DNA from 2 places in the Cupriavidus sp. USMAHM13 genome. Region 1 is predicted to be linked to the other one. Evidence: predicted binding sites of a transcription regulator. Region 1 holds the regulator's gene; the other holds the start of a gene.
The links. The regulator FliA, encoded in region 1, starts transcription of late flagellar genes. The targets are predictions, from matches to a motif close to CTAAAGTTTNNNNNNNNNNNGCCGNTA.
Positions count from the first base shown of each region.

Region 2: BKK81_RS24540 (flagellin N-terminal helical domain-containing protein) is a predicted target of FliA. The motif match lies at 1,836-1,862, and genes of this name have one in related genera.

Region 1 is NZ_CP017752.1:3,315,720-3,319,078, forward strand. It holds gene flgM (flagellar biosynthesis anti-sigma factor FlgM) at 57-353, shown strand; gene BKK81_RS32640 (flagella synthesis protein FlgN) at 423-881, shown strand; gene BKK81_RS32645 (flagellar protein FlhE) at 1,111-1,572, opposite strand; gene BKK81_RS32650 (RNA polymerase sigma factor FliA) at 1,572-2,288, opposite strand; gene BKK81_RS32655 (MinD/ParA family ATP-binding protein) at 2,409-3,242, opposite strand; gene flhF (flagellar biosynthesis protein FlhF) at 3,247-3,359, opposite strand, start outside.
Region 2 is NZ_CP017752.1:1,386,488-1,389,846, forward strand. It holds gene BKK81_RS24540 (flagellin N-terminal helical domain-containing protein) at 1-1,737, opposite strand; gene BKK81_RS24545 (RNA chaperone Hfq) at 1,920-2,249, opposite strand; gene BKK81_RS36840 (methyl-accepting chemotaxis protein) at 3,170-3,359, shown strand, end outside.

The DNA.
Region 1 (3,359 bases):
CCTAAAGTTTGCGGCCGGGCGTCCGATATGCATGTGGAACCCAGCAAGGAACAGTCGTGAAGATCAATCAGTCCACTTCGTCCAGGACCGGCGCCCCCGCCGAAGGCACGGCGCGCGCCACCACGGCCCCCGCTCCCGCCCCGGCCACGGCAGCCGAGGTGCAGACCAGCCCCCTGAGCGCCCAGGTCCGCCAGATCGGCGCCAGCCTGAGCCAGGATAGCGACAACGACATCGACACGGCCCGCGTGGAGGAAATCCGCCAGGCCATCGTCGAAGGCCGGATCAAGATCGATCCGAGCAAGATTGCCGACGGTCTGCTCGCCACGCTGCGCGAGCTGAACCAGGGCCAGTAAGCGGTCCGCGGCAGGAACCCAGCAGCGAGCCGAGAGCGAACGGCATAGAGCGCCGCGCGTGGAGAAACCATGAGCCTGCCCCTGATCCAGATCCTGCATCGCGAAACCGAAGCCGTGAAGGCATTCGCCGAGGCCCTGGCCGACGAACGCGAAGTGATGAAGAGCGGCGACGCGCAGGCGCTCGGCGCGGTGCTGGACCGCAAGACGGCGCTGGCCTCCGCGCTGGCCGAGCTGGGCGCCGCGCGCGAAGCGCAGATGGCCGCCGCCGGCTTGCGCGCCGGCCCGAACGGCATGCTGGTCGGCCTGCGCATCGACCCCGCCGTGCATCAGGCCTGGCGCACCCTGCGCCTGGCCGCGCTCGGCGCGCACCAGGCAAGCACGCTGAATTCGGCGGTCATCGCCGCCCATCTCGAACACACGCGCGCGGCCATCCAGGTACTGCGCCAGCGCGGCATCGATGCCGGCCTCTACGGCCGCGACGGCCGCACCCAGAACGCGGCATCCGGCCTGAGCCTGGCGCGCGGCTGAGGCCACTGCGGCGGCTGGGACTGACGCGCGCTCGCAGCGCCCCGCTCCGGCTGGTGACATGGCCGCGCGACGATGGTCGCGCGATTGCCCCTCGCTACCGCGCCGTCCGGCGCCGCCATCCTCTTCCTTGAACTGAACTGAACTGAGCTGAGCTGAGCTGAACCGAGCCGGATCGGCCGAGGACGGCGTCGCGGGTGTCGCCGCAGCGGCGGCGGACCGCTCTCGACGATCAGCGATAGTCGACGATGACCTGGTTGGCGCGCCCCTGCAGCACGGGCGCCAGCGCGCCACGCCCGGGGGCCAGGAAAGCAAAGGTGAAATCCTGTGCGGCGGCATCGCCGCGGAATGCCTCGGTGTGGCCTTGCGCCGCCGGCAACAGCACGCATCGGCTGCCATTGCACAGGTAGACCTGGAGATCATGCGGCGGCACGCCGCTGAAGGTGTACTGCCAGCGCACGGATGTCACCTTGCCGGTCGCCAGCGCCGGCATGGCGCCGGGCCGCAGCGCAGGCGACAGTATGCGCATCCCGCGCACGGACAGCATCGGCCCCTGCACCACGCTCTGCCAGGCATGACCGGGACCTCCCTCGTCCGCCCGGACCGGCGGGACGGCGGTCGCCAGGCCGAGTGCGGCGACGCCCGTCGCAACGCATGCCTGCACGCGCGGCGCGGCGCGGCCGGGCCCTCGCATCAGAGCAGTCCCCGCAGCTGGCCACGCAGGCGCGCGATGGCCTGGCCGCGGATCTGGCAGACGCGCGACTCGGTCACGTCCAGCACGGCGCCGATCTCGCGCAGGTTCAGCTCCTGGTCGTAGCACAGCGACAGCACCAGCTTCTCCCGCTCGGGCAGGCGCTCGATGGCGCGGATCAGCGCTTCGCGCATGCCGCTCTCCATCAGCACCATCAGCGGGTCGCTGTCTTCGTTGACGCCGAGGTGGCGCTCGAGGAAATCCTCTTCGCCGGAGCGCTCGAAGTCCTCGTAATGCAGCAGCTGGCAGCCGTGCACTTCGTTGAGCAGCAGCTGGTACTCCGGCAACGGCATCTCGAGATGCTCGGCCACTTCGGAATCGAGGGGCGTGCGGCCAAGCTTCTGCTCCAGGCTGCGTATGGCCCGCTCGATGCGGCGGGTGAACTGGCGCAGGCTGCGCGACTGCCAGTCGTTGGCGCGCACCTCGTCGAGCATGGCGCCGCGGATGCGCTGGCTGGCATAGGTCTCGAAGCGCGCGCCGTGCGTGTCTTCGTAGCGCTTGGCCGCGTCCAGCAGGCCGATCATGCCGGCCTGGATCAGGTCGTCGAGCTGCACGCTGGCCGGCAGCTTGGCCGCCAGTTGCAAGGCGATGCGGCGCACCAGCGATGCGTGTGCCTTGACCAGATCCGTCTGTTCGAGCTTTCCCTGAACGGTGTACATGGTGGGACTCTCGTGGCTTCTAGAGCGCAGCGCCGGCCGCGCGCGTACCGTGCAGGGACCGGGGCCCGATGGCTTGGGCCCGGTCGATGGCCTGGGGGAACGATACGTGCGGCATCGGCGTCAATGAATGCGTGGGCTGGTCGGAGGCGTCGCCGAGGCGACGCCGGGGAAGGTGGTGGACGCGGCGCGCATGGGCCACGCGCCGATGCTGCTGGCGATGCGGCGCAAGGCCATCGTCGCCGGTGCGGCGGGGTAGGCATCGACCACGCCGCGACCCAGCTGCTCGCTCTGCCTGACCAGCGGATCGAGCGGCAGATAGCCGGCCCACGAGGCCTCGATGCCGAGATACTGGCTGGCGGTGCGGGCCAGGTTGCCGGCCACCGCGCCGGCGATGCCCTCGCCCGCCGCCGCATTGACGACGAGCTGGAAATGGCGGATGGCGTAGCGGTGATGCAGTTGCTTGATGCGCGCGTAGGCCGCGGTGATCGAGGCCGCCTCGGGGCGCATCACCACCAGCAGGTTGTGCGCGGCGCCGGCCAGCGCCGACAGCGTCCCCTGGCCGTCGGCGCGGGCATCGGCCAGCACGGTGCGGAAGGCGCCGAAGGTGCCCGGCAGGCCGCCGCCGGCCGGGCCGGCAGCGCCCGCGGGCAGCACGGCGACACCGCTGGGCCCGGCGGCACCGAGCGCCTGGTCGAGCGTCGCCTGTGCGGCCAGCACCTGGGCCAGCGTGCCGCGCGGCGCGGCTCCGGCCAGGTGCGCGGCGCGCGCGCCCGGGGCATCCTCGTCGACCAGCAGGACGCGCTCGCCCTGCATGGCCAGCGCGCTGGCCAGTCCGAGCGCGACCGTCGTGGCGCCGGCCCCCGGCTCGCTGGCTACCACGGCGATGTGCCGTGTGGCGCGCGGCGCCAGCAGGCGCCGCAGCCCCTCGGCCTGATCGGTTGCCAGAGTGTGCACAGACCTACTCTCCTACGGATTCCAGTTGTTGCTCGGTAGCGGACGTATCCGCACGGACCGGGTCCGCCGCAGCGGCACGGTTTGCGCGCACGGGATAGCCCTCCAGCACGTCCAGCA
Region 2 (3,359 bases), 1.4 Mb from region 1:
TTACTGCAGCAGCTTCAGCACGCTTTGCGACGACTGGTTCGCCTGGGCCAGCACCGAGGTACCGGCTTGTTGCAGGATGTTGGAACGGGTCATCGCCGACACTTCCGTCGCGTAGTTGGCATCCTGGATGTTCGAACGGGCCGAGCTCATGTTGGTGATGCTGGTACCCAGGTTCGTCAGGGCCGAGGACAGGCGGTTCTGCACCGCGCCCAGGCTCGAAGCCAGCTTGTCGACTGCGGCCAGGGCCTTGTCGATGGCGGTCAGCGGGTCGGCCGTCGAAGCGCCGGTGGACGACTGAGCGGCGGTGGTGAAGGCGTTGGTCGAAGCATCCACGTAGGCGGTCTGGCCGACCTTGGCGTTGATGTTCGGATCGTTTGCCGCAACCGTGCTGGCGTTGTTGGCAGCGACGCTCACCTTGCCCGTGGTCGAGTCGACCAGGTAGTTGGTGGTGTAGCTGGCGGTGTTGGTCAGGCCGCCGTTAGCGTCGATGTACTGGGAGGTCGCGCCGTTGGCGCCGTCGGTCTTGCCGCTGGCGCCGTCGATCTTGACCGTGGTGCTCAGGCCGCTGGTCTTGCCCAGGGTGACCGTGGTGGCATTGCCCGAGCCGCCGGCCAGGATGGCCGCTTGCACGTCGCTGCTCGTCGCGGTGGCGGTGTTGTTCAGGCCGTTGGCGCCATCCGAGCTGTAGGTGGTGCCGTTGATCGAGATGGTTGCCTTACCGGCAGCGGCGCCCGACGCGGCGGTGAAGGTCGATGCCAGCGTGGCCTGGGCGTACGAACCGGTCGTGTTGTTGGTGGTCAGGTTGCCCGAGCCGTCGTCGTACAGCGTGGTGGTGCCGTCGGCGGCGGTCAGCTTGCCCGAGCTGTCGACCTTGAACTGCACGGTCGCGCCGGTCTGGTTGGTGTACGTGCCGGTGGCCTGGCCGAAGGCCGGCTTCTGCGAGTTGGCCAGCGCGGCAACGTTACCCGAGGTGGTGTTGACCGTGTAGCTGAAGTTGCCGGCGCTTGCGTTGTAGGTGTAGGTGTTGCCGCCTGCCACTGCAACGGTGTCGCCATCCTTCAGGTTCGACAGCACTTGTGCCGAGGTCGCGAACACGTTCTTGGTGGTGACCTGGTACAGGTTCTTGTTGTTGGCGTCCTGCACGGCGGTGCCGGCGGCGACGGCGTTCTGCAGGTCGGTCTGGCTGGCGGCGGCGTTCTGCTGGCCGGCCACGCTGAAGCCCGTCAGGTTCAGGGTCTTGGTGCTGGTTTCCTGCAGGCCGATCGAGATGGTCTGGCCGTCGTTGGCACCGACCTGGATGCTGACTGCGCTGGCCTTGGACGACAGCACGGCGATGCCGTTGAACTGGGTCTGTTGCGAGGTGCGGTCGATTTCTTGCAGGCGCTGGGTGATTTCGTCCTGGATCGATTGCAGGTCCGAAGCCGAGTTCGTGCCGTTCTGCGCTTGCACCGTCAGTTGGCGGATACGTTGCAGGTTGTCGGTGATCGAGCTCAGGGCGCCACCGGTGGTCTGGGCCAGCGAGATGCCGTCGTTGGCGTTCTGCTGCGCTTGCGTCATGCCGTTGATGTTCGACGTCATGCGGTCGGCGATGGCCATGCCGGCGGCGTCATCGCTGGCGCTGTTGATGCGCAGGCCCGACGACAGGCGCTGGATCGCAGTGCTCAGGTTCGACTGCGACGCATTCAGGTTGTTCTGAGTCATCAGAGACAACACGTTGGTATTGATGACCATTGACATGGTGGGCTCCTATTTCCAGTGATATATGCACATTCCGGCGGGTGCCGTAACGTTGGCCACCTGCGTTGCAGGATCAGTGGTGCCTCCGTTGCAAGGGTTATCGACAGGGCGGGAAGAAGATTTAGAGTGATCTTCGCGTCGAATCTGCAAGCGGGGCATTCCGGAGCCCGGCGGGCAGGGAACTAGCCCCGCCGGCGGCCGCGTGGAATGAAGAGATCGACGAACTCGGGCGAGTTGATGGCCTCGTCCCGGTGGGCATCGAAGGGAGAGTTGGCGGCGGCGGCCGGCATCACCCAGGAAATGGCGTGCTTGTATACCACCTGCGGCTGCTGGTCTTGTACATGCTTGCCCAGCAGCAGCACGTAGTCGTCCATGCGCAGCACCAGGCCCTGCAGGCGGACGCCGTTGGAGAGATGGACGACGACCGGCGAGTGCGTACCGTAGTGCGCGGCGTAATGGAGCGACTGCAGTTTTCGCTTGCTGCGGGTTGGCCTGGTTACCTTCTTGTGCACGGCTTCTCCGGAAGAGCCCGAACGGGTCCTGGCGGCTGACTACGCTTCGGGGATCGGTTCCAGGCTTCGCTGCGGGCGAGAGCAGGGCGGAAACCGCGGCAACCCGATGGCGGCGAGGGATGAAACATTCGCTCTCGGTGCCGGCGCAAGGGCCGCAGGGGCTGACCGTCTCGGCGCGCATCGGGCAAGGTCCGTTGCGGGACGCTGGGCTGCCCTGCGGCTGGGGCCGAGAGGTGTCGCCAGGAGAGAAGGGGAACACTTCAGCCGGCGAGAGTAACAAAGTTTTTCGGAGATTGACTCAGTCCTCACTCTCGTCATTTAGAGGTTTACCTCTAAAACGCAGCGTGAGAACCGTGAAATGTTATCTGCTGGTATCTTCCGGTGCCGGACTGCCGGTTCTGGCGCATGACTCCCGGACCACGTCGCTGCAAGGCTTGGCGGCCGGGAGGGGGCGTCTTCTTTGCGCTGGCAAGAGGTGCGCGTCATCCTTCCGTTCACAAAAAAGTGGCAGAAGCTACACCTGCGCCATCCGGGGTTTCCCTGATGGAAGCAGGATTTACACCTCATGTAAGCGCGTTTATATTCACAGCAGAGCCGTTCGGCTCTTGGCAGTCCTCGAAAGCCTACGAGCACCCCGCGCGTGGGCTTCTTTTTTTGGCCCGCTGCATGGATACATCGCGGCCGGAGCCGCGATGTCCTGCTTCCGGCGTTGTCCGGGGTACCTCATCTGTATTAGACGCGCCGCGCTGTCCTGCCCATTGGCGGAACAGGCGGCGCTTTCCCCCTCTATTCGTTTTTCCGCTCAAGGTGGCGCATGGCGCGGCCGTTAGCGCCGCTTGCGTCGGCGTCTGCCTTGCGGGGCCATGCCGGCGCGTGTGCGTTCATAACGTAGAGACCGAGGATTGAGGAGGATTGAGCAGATGCGTTTGCGCAATGTCGGCATCGGCTTCCGCTTGTCGGGGGCTTTCGCGCTGGTGGCGGTACTGCTGGTGGCGGTCGCGCTGGTCGGGGCGTTTTCCCTGCATGCGCTGAATGTGTCCATGCACCAGACTGTCGAGCAGCGCTTGTTCAAGGTGCTGGACCTGGACCGGGTCAAGGAGTCGGCGCTGA